3 regions of the Kitasatospora sp. NPDC030952 genome follow, and region 2 is predicted to be linked to each of the others. Evidence: predicted binding sites of a transcription regulator. Region 2 holds the regulator's gene; each other region holds the start of a gene.
What was found. Region 2 encodes HrcA, which represses chaperone genes, less so after heat shock. Its sites were predicted from a motif close to TTNGCACTCNGNNNNNCNGAGTGCNAA; they were not measured.
Positions count from the first base shown of each region.

Region 1: groES (co-chaperone GroES) is a predicted target of HrcA. The motif match lies at 2,816-2,842, and genes of this name have one in related genera.
Region 3: ACZ47G_RS18380 (FmdB family zinc ribbon protein) is a predicted target of HrcA. The motif match lies at 4,154-4,180, and genes of this name have one in related genera.

Region 1 is NZ_JBVIFM010000001.1:154,760-160,255, reverse strand. Features, by position in the region: gene ACZ47G_RS00730 (hypothetical protein) at 1-40, shown strand, start outside; gene ACZ47G_RS00725 (polysaccharide deacetylase family protein) at 281-1,192, shown strand; gene ACZ47G_RS00720 (THUMP-like domain-containing protein) at 1,194-2,363, opposite strand; gene ACZ47G_RS00715 (hypothetical protein) at 2,401-2,736, opposite strand; gene groES (co-chaperone GroES) at 2,984-3,289, shown strand; gene groL (chaperonin GroEL) at 3,402-5,030, shown strand; gene ACZ47G_RS00700 (LysR family transcriptional regulator) at 5,344-5,496, shown strand, end outside.
Region 2 is NZ_JBVIFM010000005.1:283,036-288,531, reverse strand. Features, by position in the region: gene hemW (radical SAM family heme chaperone HemW) at 1-798, shown strand, start outside; gene ACZ47G_RS13035 (DUF3097 domain-containing protein) at 853-1,686, opposite strand; gene pspAB (PspA-associated protein PspAB) at 1,711-2,295, opposite strand; gene htpX (zinc metalloprotease HtpX) at 2,322-3,242, opposite strand; gene hrcA (heat-inducible transcriptional repressor HrcA) at 3,509-4,543, shown strand; gene dnaJ (molecular chaperone DnaJ) at 4,619-5,496, shown strand, end outside.
Region 3 is NZ_JBVIFM010000009.1:206,941-212,436, forward strand. Features, by position in the region: gene ACZ47G_RS18355 (hypothetical protein) at 1-90, shown strand, start outside; gene ACZ47G_RS18360 (phosphatase PAP2 family protein) at 155-982, opposite strand; gene ACZ47G_RS18365 (sigma-70 family RNA polymerase sigma factor) at 1,409-2,395, shown strand; gene ACZ47G_RS18370 (hypothetical protein) at 2,532-2,846, shown strand; gene mscL (large conductance mechanosensitive channel protein MscL) at 2,856-3,272, opposite strand; gene ACZ47G_RS18380 (FmdB family zinc ribbon protein) at 3,810-4,142, opposite strand; gene ACZ47G_RS18385 (MFS transporter) at 4,269-5,496, opposite strand, start outside.

The sequences.
Region 1 (5,496 bases), on a different contig from region 2:
GGTGCACCGCTGGTCCTTCATCAGCGAGCACGTCGAGTAAGACCGACCGGCACATGGTGAGCGGCGTCGCGACGCCCGGGCTGTCGCCTGGACTGCGTTGTCGTCGGTCGCCGCAGCTCCGCTGCTACTCCCTCCTCCGCCTTGCCAGGCTCGGCCCGGACGCCGCTCCTTCCTCCACCCACCATGTGCCGGTCGGTCCAAGGCGTGGACGGGAACCGCCGCCGAGGCCGCTACCGTGCATAGCTGAGAGAAGGCTGGACGGGACCGGGAGCGCGCTGCGGTGAACAGGGACGGGCTGAGCAGGACCAGGACGTACGCGGCGGGGGCGCTGGCCCTGCTGGCCTTCGCCACCGCGTGCGGCGACAACGGGGGCGGCGGCGCCGCCGCGCCGGCCGCGAGCACGGCGGCGTCGGCGGCGGCCGGGCCCACCGGCGGCGGCACGCCGACCGCCGCGGCCACCACGCCCGGCGCGGCCCCGGCCCAGGGCGACGCCGCGGCCTGGGCGAAGTGGAACCTCAAGCCGCTGGCCCCGGCCCCCGCGCCGCCCGCCGACAAGCCCATCAAGCTCGAACGCACCGGCACCGTACCGGTGTTCAGCGATGTGAAGACCACCGACAAGGTCGTCTTCATCACCATCGACGACGGCGCCGAGAAGGACCCGAAGTTCGTCGAGATGCTGACCGACCTCAAGGTGCCGATCTCGATGTTCCTGACCAAGGACATCGTCAAGAACGACTACGGCTACTTCAAGCCGCTCCAGGCGCTGGGCAACCACATCCAGAACCACACCGTCACCCACCCGGTGATGAGCAAGCTGTCGGCGGACAAGCAGAAGTCCGAGATCTGCGAGGACCAGGCCGCGCTCACCCAGCAGTACGGCACCGCCCCGCTGCTGTTCCGCCCGCCGTTCGGCGACGGCGCCAACACCCCGACGCTCAACTCCTCGGTGCAGCAGTGCGGTCCGCGGGCGATCGTGCTCTGGCGCGAGTCGATGCAGATCCACGACATGCAGTACCAGGCGGGGGACAAGAAGCTGAAGTCCGGCGACATCATCCTGGCGCACTTCCGCGGCCCCAAGGAGCTCAAGGGCGCCACGATGACCCAGATGTTCGCGGACCTGCTGGCCCGGATCCAGGAGCAGGGCTTCTCGGTGGCCCGGCTGGAGGACTACATCCAGGCGCCGGCCTCGTAGGTCAGCCGACCGGCTGCCCCAGCATCATCAGCGGCCCGTCGTCGGTGCGGCTGAGGATCACCGTGACGGTGTTCGGCCCGGAGGGCTTGAGCTGGCGGCGCAGCTCCTCCGGGGTGATCGCCATCCCGCGCTTCTTGATCACCACCGTGCCGACCCCGCGCTCGCGCAGCAACGCCTTGAGCTTCTTGACGTTGTACGGCAGCACGTCGGTGAGCTCGAAGGCGTGCGCGTACGGGGTGGCGACCAGCCGGTCCGAGGTCACGTAGGCGATCTTCGGGTCGATCAGCCGGCCGTCGACCTGCCCGGCCACCTCGGCCACCAGGTGCGCCCGGATCACCGCGCCGTCCGGCTCGTACAGGTACCGCCCGACCGGGCCGGCCGGCGGGTCGGGCAGGTCGCCGCCGGTCAGGGTGGCGCCGTGCGGCAGCAGGGTGGCGCGGTGCGGGCGGGGCGCCCCGGTGCCGAACCAGAGCACCGCCTCCTTGACGTCCCCGTGGTCGGAGACCCACTCGGCCTCGGCGTCCGCCGGGACGGCCTCGTGCGGGATGCCCGGGGCGACCTTCAGGGCGCCGATCGGGGTCCGGCGGCCGGCCTCGATCGCCCAGGACAGCGGCGGGGCGTACGCCTCCGGGTCGAACACCCGGCCGCGCGCGGTGCGCCGGGCCGGGTCGGTGAACACCGCGTCGTAGCCGGTGACGTCCACCTCGGCGACGTCCGCGCAACGCACCTCGACCAGCGCGGACAGACCCAGCGCGGCGGCGTTGGCCGCGGTGGCGGCGCAGGCTGCCGGGTCCTTGTCGACGGCCAGCACGTGGATCCCGGCCCGGGCCAGCGCCAGCACGTCCCCGCCGATGCCGCAGCAGAGGTCCGCGAGGCGCCGTACGCCCAGCTCGGCGAAGCGGCGGGCCCGCCACTCGGCCACGCTGCGCCGGGTGGACTGCTCGACCCCGTTGGGGGTGAAGTACATCAGGTCGGCGTCCGCCCCGAACTTCGCCCGGGCCCGCTGCCGCAGCCGCGCCTGCCCGAACGCCGCCGACACCAGCTCCGCCGGGTGCTCCCGCCGCAACCGGGTGGCCAGCGCCAGTTCCTCCTCGGGGGCGAACTCGCGCAGCTCGGTGAGCAGGGCCTGACCCTCGGGGGTCAGCAGGGGCTGGAGGTTCTCGGTGTCCACCGGGCCATTCTGACCGGTCGGCGGCGGTGCGGGCGGTTCACCGCCACAGGACGCCCGAGGAGAGGACGGCGGGCACCAGGAACGGGGAGAGCGCGGCGGCGACCGACAGGATCCGGTAGTCGGAGCGCCAGCCGCGCACGGCCACGACGACGCCCGCCACCAGGGCGGCCGCCGGACCGGCGATCATCCCGTAGGCCAGGAACGCCCACCCGCGCCCGTCCCCGTCGTCCCCGGCGCCGGGCCCGTTGCCGAGGCAGGCGACGAAGGAGAAGACGACGAACGGGAGCACGCCCCCGAGCAGGGGCAGTGCCAGCAGGGCGAGCGCCGCGTCCTTGAGCCGGGACGGGCCGACGCGCATCGGGATCGAGGTCATGGCAGGAGTCTGGCCGCCGGTCCGGGCGCCGCACATGAGTACGGCTACTCATCCGTGCCCGGGCCCCGGGGGCGCGTCGTTGGCACTCTGGTTGACTGAGTGCTAACGGCGGCCTATGGTCGTCCTTGGCACTCCCCACTGGGGGAGTGCTAATGCGAAGACGTGTGTCTGACCCCCGCGACGGCAGACCCGCAGGTTCGCCACTACCCGTTAGACAACCCCGTAATCTCCGAAGGGGAGCTCGGACGTGACCACCAGCAGCAAGGTTGCCATCAAGCCGCTCGAGGACCGCATCGTGGTCCAGCCGCTCGACGCCGAGACCACCACGGCCTCCGGCCTGGTTATCCCGGACACCGCCAAGGAGAAGCCCCAGGAGGGCGTCGTCCTGGCCGTCGGCCCGGGCCGCTTCGAGGACGGCCAGCGTCTGCCGCTCGACGTCGCCGTCGGTGACATCGTCCTGTACTCGAAGTACGGCGGCACCGAGGTGAAGTACCAGGGCGAGGAGTACCTCGTCCTCTCCGCCCGCGACGTTCTCGCCATCATCGAGAAGTAAGTCGTTCCGACCCGCCCCGGATCCGTGTCCCTAGTGACAGGGGCCCGGGGCGTGGTCGTTGGTTCACGTAGTTCGGCGGCCGGTCGGCCGCAGCCCCGAGGGAATAGGGAACATGGCGAAGATCCTGCAGTTCGACGAGGACGCCCGCCGCTCGCTGGAGCGCGGTGTCAACAAGCTGGCCGACACCGTCAAGGTGACCATCGGCCCCAAGGGCCGCAACGTCGTCATCGACAAGAAGTTCGGTGCTCCGACCATCACCAACGACGGTGTCACCATCGCCCGTGAGGTCGAGCTGGACGACCCGTACGAGAACCTTGGCGCGCAGCTCGTCAAGGAGGTCGCCACCAAGACCAACGACGTCGCGGGTGACGGCACCACCACCGCCACCGTGCTGGCCCAGGCCCTGGTCAACGAGGGTCTGCGCAACGTCGCCGCCGGCGCCGGCCCGGCCGCCCTGAAGAAGGGCATCGACAAGGCCGTCGCCGCCGTCTCCGAGCACCTGCTGTCCGTCGCCCGCGAGATCGAGGGCAAGGACGACGTCGCCGCCGTCGCGTCCCTCTCCGCCCAGGACACCCAGGTCGGCGAGCTGATCGCCGAGGCGATCGACAAGGTCGGCAAGGACGGTGTCATCACCGTCGAGGAGTCGAACACCTTCGGCGTGGAGCTGGACTTCACCGAGGGCATGCAGTTCGACAAGGGCTACCTGTCGCCGTACTTCGTCACCGACGCGGAGCGCCAGGAGGCGGTCCTCGAGGACCCGTACATCCTGATCCACCAGGGCAAGATCTCCTCCATCCAGGAGCTGCTGCCGCTGCTGGAGAAGATCCTGCAGTCCGGCACCTCCAAGCCGCTGCTGATCATCGCCGAGGACGTCGACGGCGAGGCGCTGTCGACCCTGGTCCTGAACAAGATCCGCGGCATCTTCAACGCCGTCGCCGTCAAGGCCCCGGGCTTCGGCGACCGCCGCAAGGCGATCCTCGGCGACCTGGCCGCCCTCACCGGCGGCACGGTCATCTCCGAGGAGGTCGGCCTCAAGATCGACCAGGCCGGTCTGGACGTGCTGGGCAGCGCCCGCCGCGTGACCATCACCAAGGACGAGACCACGATCGTCGAGGGCGCCGGCGACGCCGACGCCGTGGCCGGCCGCGTCGCCCAGATCAAGGGCGAGATCGCCGGCACCGACTCCGACTGGGACCGCGAGAAGCTGCAGGAGCGCCTGGCCAAGCTGGCCGGCGGGGTCTGCGTCATCAAGGTCGGCGCCGCCACCGAGGTGGAGCTGAAGGAGCGCAAGCACCGCCTGGAGGACGCCATCTCGGCGACCCGTGCCGCGGTCGAGGAGGGCATCGTCGCCGGCGGTGGCGCCTCCCTGGTGCACGCCGCCAAGGTGCTGGACGGCGGCCTGGGCCTGTCGGGTGACGAGGCCACCGGTGTCGCCGTGGTCCGCAAGGCGCTGCACGAGCCGCTGCGCTGGATCGCCCAGAACGCCGGCCTGGAGGGCTACGTCATCACCTCCAAGGTCGCCGACCTGGAGCCCGGCCAGGGCTACAACGCCGCCACCGGCGAGTACGGCGACCTGGTGAAGGCCGGCGTCATCGACCCGGTCAAGGTCACCCGCTCCGCCCTGGAGAACGCCGCCTCGATCGCCTCCCTGCTGCTCACCACCGAGACCCTCGTGGTGGAGAAGAAGGAGACGGAGCCGGAGGCCGGCCACTCGCACGGCGGCCACGGCCACTCGCACTGAGGCCGAACGGCTGACCGGAGGCCCGGTCCGCGCCCCCCAGGGGGCGCGGACCGGGCCTCCGGCTGTGTTGCTCGCCCGCTCGCCTCCGGGGCGCTCGGACCCGGTGCCGACGGTCGGCGCTCCGGCGCTCGTGCCTCGCTTGTCGCTTCTTCCTTTCGGCACCGGCGCGCCCCTTCGGCTCGGGGCGGTGACTCGCCCGCTCGCCTCCGGGGCGTGGCTCGGGGCGGGTGCTCGCCCGCTCGGGGTGGTGCTGTCCAGTCTTCAACTATCAGTAGAATTTTGCAGAACGCAAAGATTGCCTTATAACTGAGGCATGATCGAGGCCCGCCACCTGCGCGTCCTGCGTGCCGTCGCCCGCACCGGCTCCTTCTCCGCCGCCGCCCGCGAGCTGGGGTGCACCCAGCCCGCCATCAGCCAGCAGATGAAGGCCCTGGAGAAGTCGGTGGACACCCCGCTGGTGGTCCGC
Region 2 (5,496 bases):
CGCGAGGGCGGCTACAACCGGATCTCCTTCGGCATGCAGAGCGCCCGCCCGCACGTCCTCCGGCTGCTCGACCGCCACCACACCCCCGGCCGCCCCGAGGCCTGCGTGGCCGAGGCCCGCGAAGCCGGCTTCGAGCACGTCAACCTCGACCTGATCTACGGCACCCCCGGCGAGTCCGACGACGACTGGCGGGCCTCCCTGGACGCCGCGATCGGCGCCGGGCCGGACCACGTCTCCGCCTACTCGCTGATCGTCGAGGACGGCACCAAGCTGGCCGCCCGGGTCAAGCGCGGCGAACTGCCGATGATCGACGACGACGTGCACGCCGACCGCTACCTCATCGCCGAGCAGGCGCTGAGCGCGGCCGGCTACTCCTGGTACGAGGTCTCCAACTGGGCCACCACCCCCGAGGGCCGCTGCCGCCACAACGAGCTCTACTGGACCGGCGCCGACTGGTGGGGCGCCGGCCCCGGCGCCCACAGCCACGTCGGCGGCGTCCGCTGGTGGAACGCCAAGCACCCCGCCGCCTACGCCCAGGCCCTCGCCGAGGACCGCACCCCGGCCCTGGGCCGCGAGGTCCTGACCGAGGAGGACCGCCGGGTCGAGCGCATCCTGCTGGAACTGCGCCTCGCCGAGGGCATCCCGCTGGACCTCCTCACCGCCACCGGCCTGAAGGCCGCCGACCGCCACCTCGTCGACGGCCTCCTGGCCGAGGAGCCGTACCGGCAGGGCCGCGCCACCCTCACCCTCCAGGGGAGGCTGCTGGCGGACGCCGTCGTGCGGGACCTGGTGGACTGATCGAGGGCCTGTCGTGTTCGCGCGACCACCTCGAGTGCGCGAGCGCCGAGGGTCCTACTGCTGGCCCGGCAGGGCGGTGAAGTCGATCAACTCCTCGACCTTCGCCAGGAGTTCGGGCTCCAGGTCCTTGTAGGAGTTCACCTTCGAGAGGATCCGCTTCCAGGCGGCCGGGGTGTCCACCGGCCAGCCGAGGCGGCGGCAGGTGCCCTCCTTCCAGTCCTCTCCGCGGGGGACGGCGGGCCAGGCGGGGATGCCGACGCTGGACGGCTTCACGGCCTGCCAGATGTCGATGTAGGGGTGGCCGACGACCAGTACCGAGTCGCCGGTGACCTGGGCCGCGATGCGGTGTTCCTTGGTGCCCGGGAGCAGGTGGTCGACCAGGACGCCGAGGCGGCGGCCGGGGCCGGGGGCGAAGTCGGCGACGATCGCGGGGAGGTCGTCGATGCCCTGGAGGTACTCGACGACCACGCCCTCGATACGCAGGTCGTCGCCCCACACCCGCTCGACCAGCTCGGCGTCGTGCCGGCCCTCCACGTAGATCCGGGACTCGCGGGCGACCCGGGCCCGGGCGCCGGGGACGGCGAGGGAGCCGGAGGCGGTGCGGGCGGGGGTGCGGGGGGCGGCCGGGGCGCTCGGGCGGATCAGGGTGACCACCCGGCCCTCCAGCAGGAAGCCGCGCGGCACCATCGGGAAGACCCGGTGCTTGCCGAAGCGGTCCTCCAGGGTGACGGTGAACCCCTCGGCGGTCTTCTCGCAGCGCACCACCGCCCCGCAGTAGCCGGTGGCCGCCTCCTCGACCACCAGGTCCCGCTCGGCGGGCACCTCGGGCGCCGGTTGCTGCTTCTTCCACGGCGGGGTGAGGTCGGGTCCGTACTGGTGGCTGCGCATACCGGCGAGTCTACGGACGGCCCGTCAGAGGCCCGGCGCGCCCCAGACCGGGAACCAGCGGCTGAGGTCCTTCTCCAGCCGCAGGTCGTTCCCCAGCATCGCGTTGACCTGGAGCTCCAGCGGGCTGTTGCGCCGCTCGCCCCCGCCGGGCATCGGGGCGAAGGGGTAGAAGGTGCCGCGCTTGTAGAGGTAGACCAGGGCCAGCGACTGCCCCTCCGCGTTGCGGAAGGCGACCAGCGAGCAGAGCAGCTGCGGCCCGAAGCCGTTCGCCTCCAGCTCGCTGTTGACCGCGTGCAGGTCGTTCACCAGTTCCGGCAGCTCCTCGGAGGTGTGCCGGGTGAGCAGCCAGGAGTAGCCGTAGCCGTCCTTGGAGGCCTCCACCGGGACGCCGCCGCGCTCGGTGTCGGCGTCCAGCAGGGCCCGGACCTGCTGCTCCACCTGGACGAAGGCCGCGCCCTCGACGGCCGCGAAGCAGACCGAGCCGAGCCCGGTGGGGAGGAACCCGGCCCCGGCCTCCAGGGTGAGCGCGGCGGACGGCACGCCGAACAGCTGGTCCAGGTCGGGCTTGACGGGCTTGGTGCGGCCGAACAGGGCGTCCAGGAATCCCACGGCGGTCCTTCCGGGTCGGAACGGGGTCAGCGGCCGAGCTGCTCGGAGATCCTCGCCAGCTGGGCCAGTCGCTTCTCCAGCGTCGGGTGGGTGGAGAACAGCTGGGAGGCGGTCTCCCTGGCGCTCAGCGCGGGGGCGAAGTAGAAGGCGTTGTAGGGCTGCGACTTGCGCAGGTCCTCGGTGGGGATGGCCGCGATCTGCCCGGTGACCTTGGTGAGGGCCGAGGCCAGCGCGCTGGGCCGGCCGGTGAGCTGGGCGGCGGCCCGGTCGGCGGCCAGTTCGCGGTAGCGGGACAGCAGCCGGGTGAGCAGGAAGCTGATCGCGTAGACGACGATCGACACCAGCGGGATGATCAGCGCCGCGATGGCCGCGTTCTGGTCGTTGCTGTTGCGGTTGCCGCCCATGAACCCGCCGTACATGGCGATCCGGGTCATCGCGCCGGCGAGCACGCCGAGGAAGCCGGCGATGGTCATCACCGCGACGTCCCGGTGGGCGACGTGCGAGAGCTCGTGGGCGAGGACGCCCTCCAGCTCCTCGGGTTCGAGCCGGCGCAGCAGGCCGGTGGTGACGCACACCACGGCGTTCTGCGGGTTGCGGCCGGTGGCGAAGGCGTTCGGCATGTCGTTGTCGGCGACCGCCACGCGGGGCTTGGGCATGTCGGCCAGGGCGCAGAGCCGGTCGATGGTGCCGTGCAGCTGGGGGTACTGCTCCTCGGTCACCTGGTGGGCGCCCATGGCCCGCTCGGTGATCTTGTCGCTGAACCAGAACTGGGCCACGAACAGCCCGCCGGAGATCAGCACGATCAGCGGCCAGGCCCCGCGCAGCAGCGCGATCAGCAGGCCCGTGAAACCGACGTACAGCAGCCCGATCACGAACATCGTCGCGACCATGCGGCCGGTCAGGCCGCGGTCGGGCGCGAAACGGGTGTGCTGGCCCGAGCTCGACATTGCTTGCTCCTCCGTTCGCCGTCGCTTTCGATGCTGCCACCCGGACGGCCCCGGAGCACCACCCGCGCACGCGGAGTGTCGCGCGGCCGTCCGGAACTGCGGGCAGGATCACCCCGGCCGGGCCGTTCCTGCGGTAGGACCCGGGCCGTACACTGGCAGGTACGGTTTTGGCACTCGGGTGTGCAGAGTGCCAGGGTCGGGGCCCTTCTCGGAGCGGCTCGCAGCATCACAGACCGACAACGTGCGAAGACGGAGGTGCGTGCCCCATGGCCGGTGAGGTCCGCCAGCTGGACGACCGCAAGCTCGCCGTGCTGCGCGCGATCGTCCAGGACTACGTCGGGACGGAGGAGCCGGTCGGCTCCAAGGCCCTGGTGGAACGGCACAACCTCGGGGTGTCCCCGGCCACGGTGCGCAACGACATGGCGGCGCTGGAGGAGGAGGGGTACATCCACCAGCCGCACACCAGCGCCGGGCGGATCCCCACCGACAAGGGCTACCGGCTGTTCGTCGACAAGCTCGCCGAGATCAAGCCGATGAGCTCCCCGGAGCGCCGGGCGATCCGGCACTTCCTGGACGGCGCCGTCGACCTGGACGACGTGGTCACCCGCACGGTGCGGCTGCTCGCGCAGCTGACCCGGCAGGTCGCGGTGGTGCAGTACCCCTCGCTCACCCGCTCCACCGTCCGGCACATCGAACTGGTGGCGCTGGCCCCGGCCAAGGTGATGCTGGTGCTGATCACCAACACCGGCCGGGTCGAGCAGCGGATGGTCGACTGCCCGGGCACGGTCGGCGAGACGGTCCTGGCGGACCTGCGCGCGCGGATCAACGCGCGGGCGGCCGGCCAGCGGCTGCCGGACGTCCCCGGGCTGCTGGAGGAACTCCCGGCGGCCTTCGAACAGGTCGACCGGCCGACCGTCAGCACCGTCCTGGCGACGCTGTTCGAGGCGCTCGCCGAACAGAACGAGGAGCGGATCATGCTGGCCGGCACGGCCAACCTGACCCGCTTCGGACACGACTTCCCGCTCACCATCCAGCCGGTGCTGGAGGCCCTGGAGGAGCAGGTCGTCCTGCTCCGCCTCCTGGGTGAGACCACGGACGCCGCGATGACGGTCCGGATCGGGCGGGAGAACGCGTACGAGGGGCTGAATTCCACCTCGGTCGTCTCGGTCGGCTACGGTTCGGGCGACGAGAGCGTGGCCAAACTGGGTGTGATCGGTCCGACCCGGATGGACTACCCGGGCACAATGGGGGCGGTGCGAGCGGTGGCACGGTACGTGGGTCAGATCCTGGCCGAGTCGTAGCAAGCAGCCGCCGTCGGAAAACCCGGCGGCGGTGTCCCAGTCGCACTTCTACAGGCGGAACAAGCGGAGCATTTGGTGGCCACGGACTACTACGCGGTACTCGGCGTCCGACGGGATGCGGGGCAGGACGAGATCAAGAAGGCGTTCCGGCGCCTCGCACGCGAACTGCACCCGGACGTCAACCCGGACCCGAAGACGCAGGAGCGGTTCAAGGAGATCAACGCCGCCTACGAGGTGCTCTCCGACCCGCAGAAGCGCCAGGTCTACGACCTCGGCGGCGACCCGCTGTCGCCCGGCGGCGGTGGCGCGGGCGGTTTCGGCGCCGGCGCGGCGGGCTTCGGCTTCTCCGACATCATGGACGCCTTCTTCGGCGCCGCGGCCGGCCAGCGCGGCCCGCGCTCGCGCACCCGCCGCGGCCAGGACGCCATGATCCGGCTGGAGATCACCCTGGAGGAGGCCGCCTTCGGCACCACCAAGGAACTCCAGGTCGACACCGCCGTCACCTGCACCACCTGCAGCGGCGAGGGCGCGGCCCCCGGCACCTCCGCGCAGACCTGCGACATGTGCCGCGGCAAGGGCGAGGTCTCCCAGGTGACCCGCTCCTTCCTGGGGCAGGTCATGACCTCCCGCCCGTGCCCGCAGTGCCAGGGCTTCGGCACCGTCGTGCCGACCCCGTGCCCCGAGTGCGCCGGCGACGGCCGGGTGCGGGCCCGCCGCACCCTGACGGTCAAGATCCCGGCCGGTGTGGACAACGGCACCCGGATCCAGCTGGCCGGCGAGGGCGAGGTCGGCCCCGGCGGCGGCCCGGCCGGCGACCTGTACGTCGAGATCGCCGAGACCACCCACACGGTCTTCCAGCGGCGCGGGGACGACCTGCACTGCACCGTCACCATCCCGATGACGGCCGCCGCGCTCGGCACCCAGGTGCCGCTGCAGACCCTGGACGGGCTGGA
Region 3 (5,496 bases), on a different contig from region 2:
CTGGTGGCCGGCGCCCTCTTCCGGGTGCTGACCGCCGCCCTGCTCGGCTATGCCTGGCGCACGGTGCGGACCATCCCCGCGAAGGGCTGACCGCCACCGCCCGCTCGCAGGCCCTCCGCCGGCTCCGGCGGGGGGCCTGCGGCGTTCCGGGGCGTCAACTCCGGCTACCTCGCGGTCCGTCGGCGCCGCGACCGTCGAACTCGGTGGCGTCCAGAGGCTCGTCGGTCCGCGGCGCCCGGACGGACGGCACGATGACCCGCTGGACCCTGGGCCTGGTGCGCCAGTTGACCCGTCGGACGTCCCGGGCCAGCGCGCCCGGCCGCCAGAGTTCGATCACGGCGGTCACGACGCCCAGTACGGCGCCGGCGGCCAGCCAGCCCGCCACCACGTCGCTGGGCCAGTGCACCCCGAGGGCCGTCCTGGTCCAGCCGATGGTCAGCACGGTGAGGGCGGCCACCGAACAGGCGGCGGTCCGGCCGCGGCGGTCGACCCGGTACCAGACCAGGCCGACCAGGACGGCACAGGTGATCGCCGAGGCCATGGCGTGTCCGGAGGGGAAGGCCGGGCCGCCGGCGTGGGAGACCGGGTCGGAGAAGGCGGGTCGCTGCCGGTCGACGGCCAGTTTGAGCGCCCACTGGGCACCCCAGCCGACCAGTGCCTGGGCGGCCACCCAGCCGGCCAGCGTCCGGGCGCCGATCAGCCAGAGCCAGGCGGCGGCGATGCCGAGCAGTGAACGCATTGTGACGGGGCCGCCGATGTCGGAGAGGGTCTGCACCGCGGCGGTCCAGATCCGGTGTTCCCTCGCGTAGCTGTGGAGTCCGCCGATCCAGTCCTGGTCGAACTCGCGCAGGGGGTGCCAGTGGCCCGTCACCAGCATCGCCAGGAGGCCGAACAGCGCGGCACAGCCCAGCGCGAGCGACGCGTCCCGGAGGAGACGACGGTGACGCACGGTGACGGGAGTCGTGCTGTTGGTCAGGTGCATGCCTGACACCTTCCCAGCGTCCAGTGCCGATCGGGAGCTGGAGTGATAGCGATTCGGCATCTTTTGTGCGGAGGGCCTGCGTGCGCCGGGGGGTGGGCGCGGGCGGGAATCGGGGGCGCGCGGGAACGCCCGCGATCGTCCGCCTGTTCAACCAAGGGGCGGCGTTCGGGTGTGCGGACGGTGAAGAACCGCTTTCGGAGCGGTCGTCCGCGGGCACCGGAGGTGCCCGATCGGTCACCGATTGTCGAAGGCCGGGGTGAAAACCGGCAGGATACTGCATAGCGGGGAAGAATCTGAACGACTTGGGAATGTTGTCCGGAATCTGTTCGTTGGATCGTTACGTGTGAGCCCCCAGGGGCCCGCACTTCTTGCCCTCCTGGGGGGCAGGCAGGCAGACCTCGGCAACACCAGTCAAAGGGAGCAAGCATGGCCACCCGTGCCGTCGTTCGAGACAGGGCCGACCGGACTCGCGCGGCCCGCCCGACCAACCTTGAGGCCGACCGCGACCTGGTCGGTATGTACCTCGACGAGATCGCCAGGACGCCCCTGCTCGATGCGGCCGAGGAGGTCGAGCTCTCGCTGCGGATCGAGGCCGGTGTGTACGCCCAGCACCTGCTGGACGAGAGCGCGCGCCCCGACGGTCACCTCCCCGACGGCGTCACCCACGAGGAGCTGGAGGCGATAGCCGCCGACGCCGAGCGCGCCAAGGACGTCTTCATCCGCTCGAACCTCCGCCTGGTGGTGGCGGTCGCCCGGCGTTACCCGCGCAGTGGCCTGCCCCTGCTGGACCTCATCCAGGAGGGGAACGCGGGTCTGGTGCGCGCCGTCGAGAAGTTCGACTACGCCAAGGGCTTCAAGTTCTCCACCTACGCGACCTGGTGGATCCGCCAGGCGATCACCCGCTCGATCGCCGATCAGTCCCGCACCATCCGGCTCCCCGTGCACCTGGTCGAGGAGCTGGGCCGGATCCGCCGGGTGCAGCGGGAGAAGTCCAAGGAACTGGGCCGGGAGGCCGAGCCGGCCGAGATCGCGGCCGAGCTGGACACCACCGAGGCCCGGATCAAGGACGTGCTGGACTGGGCGCGCGACCCGGTCAGCCTCAACATGTCCGTCGACGACGAGGGCGAGACCCAGTTTGGCGACCTGGTGGAGGACACCGGGGCGACGTCCCCCGAGGACGCCGTGATGGTCATGCTCCGCCGCGAGGAGCTGGACGGCCTGATCGGGCGGCTGGACGACCGCACCGCCTCGATCATCCGCTCCCGCTACGGGATGGAGGACGGTCGCGAGCGCACCCTCACCGAGGTGGGCAAGCAGCACGGGCTCACCCGTGAGCGGATCCGGCAGATCGAGAAGCACGCCCTGGCCGAACTGAAGAAGATCGCCGACCACGCGGGCTTCGAAGCCGCCTGACGATCGACGGCCGAGGTCGACCGCCCGGGCCCGGGTGCGGAGCGCTCCGCACCCGGGCCGGCGCATGTCATCGGGAGCCTCGCGAGGCTTCTAGGCTGAAAGGACAGGTCGGACCGCGAGTAGGGGAGTGGACAAGGTGAGCGAGCAGGAACAAGAGCAGGCACAGGAACCGGGACGCGAACAGGGCCGGGACGGGACGCGGGGCGAGCGGGGCACCCCCGCCCCTCCCTCCCCCTCCCCCTCCTCCCCTCCCTCCACCTCCACCCCAGCCTCCACCCCAACCTCCACCTCCACCCCCGCCAAGGCCCGGCTGGTCTTCCGTGACCCGCTGGACCAGCAGTCCCGGGACGACACCGACGCCGGCTGGGGCGACCGCCCGGGCACTGGGGAGAGTGGTGGGCGGGGGCTGGACTGGTACCTGAACCAGCGCCCGCCGCACCACGGGGACTGAAAACGTGCTCTAACGCGCCGTGACCAGCGCGTCGCGGATCTCGGTCAGCAGTTGGACCTCCTTGGCCTCGGCCTCGGCCGCCACCTCGGCGACGCTCTTGCGCCTGGCCGCCATCCGGTTCATCGGCACGATCAGGACGAAGTAGACGACGGCGGCGGTGATCAGGAACTGCAGGGCGGCGCTGAGCACCGACCCCCACAGGATGAGGATTCCGGACGTGACCTCACCGGTGGCGCTCACCTCGCAGGGCCCCTTGAGGCAGGAACTGTAGGACGCCAGGTCCTTCGTCCCGAACACGCCGACGATCGGATTGATCACGCCTTTGACGAAGGCGTTGACGATGTTGGTGAAGGCCGCGCCGATGACCACGGCGACGGCGAGTTCGACGACATTTCCACGCAGCAGGAATTCCTTGAAGCCTTTCATGCCGCCTCGAACGACGAAGTCGTTCCGGGGTTACGGGTGATCTTCCGGGAGCCCGGATTGACAACCCGTACGGCCCACCGTGGCCCCCGAGGGCGGCGGCAGCCCGGCCCGCAGGGGCCCGGAGGCGAGCGCCGCGGCCACCGCGAGCAGCACCAGCGCGGGCACCCCGCCCCGCCGTCGGACGGCCCGGCGCCAGCGGTACCACCCGCCGCACCCGCGCCGGATCGGCGGGAAGCTCGGCACCTCCCGCCGGGGCGGCACGGAGGGTGCGGGCAGGGGGAGGGAGAAGGACAGGCTCGTGGTCGTCATGGGGAGGGCCTCCGGACTCGGTCGGGTCTTGCTCGGTGACCCCTACCCTGCGCGTTCCCGCCACGGCCGGGAAATCGATTCCCACAGCCTGTGGAAAACCCCGCCCTTGTGGATAACTTCGTACACTCACACGAGCTAATCCGACCCTCGAAGGTTGACGATGGCACGCGAAAAGGCCCGCCGCCCCCGCGCGAAGCGGGGCCGACGGGCCTTCTCGTGAGACCGAGGTCAGCCGGCGGCCGGAGCCGGGCTGCTCGACGAGCTGGACGAGCTGGAAGAGCTCGACGAACCGGACGAGCCCGAGCCCGAACCCGAGGTCGACGACGAGGTCGAGGACGTCGAAGAGCCGGTGGACGAACCCGCGCCCACCGCGCTGCTGGAGGACGAGCGGCTGTCGGTCCGGTAGAAGCCCGAGCCCTTGAACACGACGCCCACGGCCGAGAAGACCTTGCGGAGCCGTCCCTGGCAGTTGGGGCACGTGGTCAGCGCCTCGTCGGTGAACTTCTGCACCGCCTCCAGGCCGCTGCCGCACTCGGTGCACTGGTACTGGTACGTGGGCACTTGTCTTCCTCCTGGCACTCTCGCCTGATGAGTGCTAACGATGGTCAATGATGCGGTATTCCGTTGGATCAGTCCAGCGAATCCGGTGTGAGATGAGCCGGTACCGCGTCACCGCCCACCGCGCGTTCAGCCCTTGGCCGCGCCGACCAGCTGCGCCGCGTTGCCGCGCTCGGCCGACGAGGCCACCACCCGGCCCGGCCCGCCCGGGGCCACCAGCAGGTGTCGCATCGACAGCAGCGCGATCAGCCCCAGGCCGGCGCCGATGGCCGGCACCAGGAAGCCGACCGAGGGCCCGTGGCCGTCGAGCAGCTTGCCAGCCGCCATCGAGCCGAACGCCAGTCCCAGCCCGATCGCACCGGTCAGCCAGGTGAAGGCCTCGGTCTTGGCGCCGTCCGCGACCAGGGTCTCGACCAGGGTGTAGCCGCTGATCAGGGTCGGGGCGATGGCCAGGCCGCAGACCAGCCCGGCGACCGTCAGGGCGACCAGATTGGGCATCGCCCACAGCACCGAGCAGCCCAGCACCAGCATCGTGTAGCTCATGGCCATCCGCTGCTGCACCGGCCGCCGCCAGGCGATCACGCCGTACAGCACACCGGCCAGCATCGAGCCGCCCGCGAAGATCCCGTACACCGTGCCGCCGGAGTCGTGCTGCCCCACCGAGTCGGCGAAGGCGTTGACCGACACCTGCATGCCGCCGAACACCGCGCCGACGCCGAGGAAGGCGCCGACCAGCAGCCGGACGCCGGGCGAGGCCAGCGCCGAGGCGCGCCGCACCCCGGGCTGCGGGAGGATCCGGGCCGGGGCGCTGCGCCGCTGGGCCGCGAAGGCGAGACCGCCGACCAGGGTCAGCGAGGCCTCGACGACCAGCGCGACCGCCGGGCTGGCGAAGGCGGCGATGTTGGCGGCCAGGATCGGGCCGACCACGAAGGTGAACTCGTCCGTCACGGACTCGAAGGCGAAGGCGGTGCTCACCTTGGCGCCGGCGGCGGGCGAGGCGCCCTCCCCGGTGAAGGTGGAGACCCAGCGGGCCCGGACCATCGCGCCGATCTGCGGCACGCTCGCCCCGGCCGGGACGGCGGCCAGGTAGACGCTCCAGGCCGGCGCGTGGCCGAGTGCCAGCGCGATCAGCACTCCGACCGAGACCGCGTGCACCAGCACCGTCGGGACCAGCACCGCGGCCTGGCCGTACCGGTCGGCCAGCCGGCCGGTCTGCGGCCCGATCAGGGCCTGGGCGACGGCGGCGACCGCGACGGCCGTACCGGCGGTGCCGTACGAACCGGTGGTCTGGGTGACGAGCAGCAGGATGCCCATGCTGAGCATCGCGTAGGGCAGTCGCGCGACGAGGGCGGGGGAC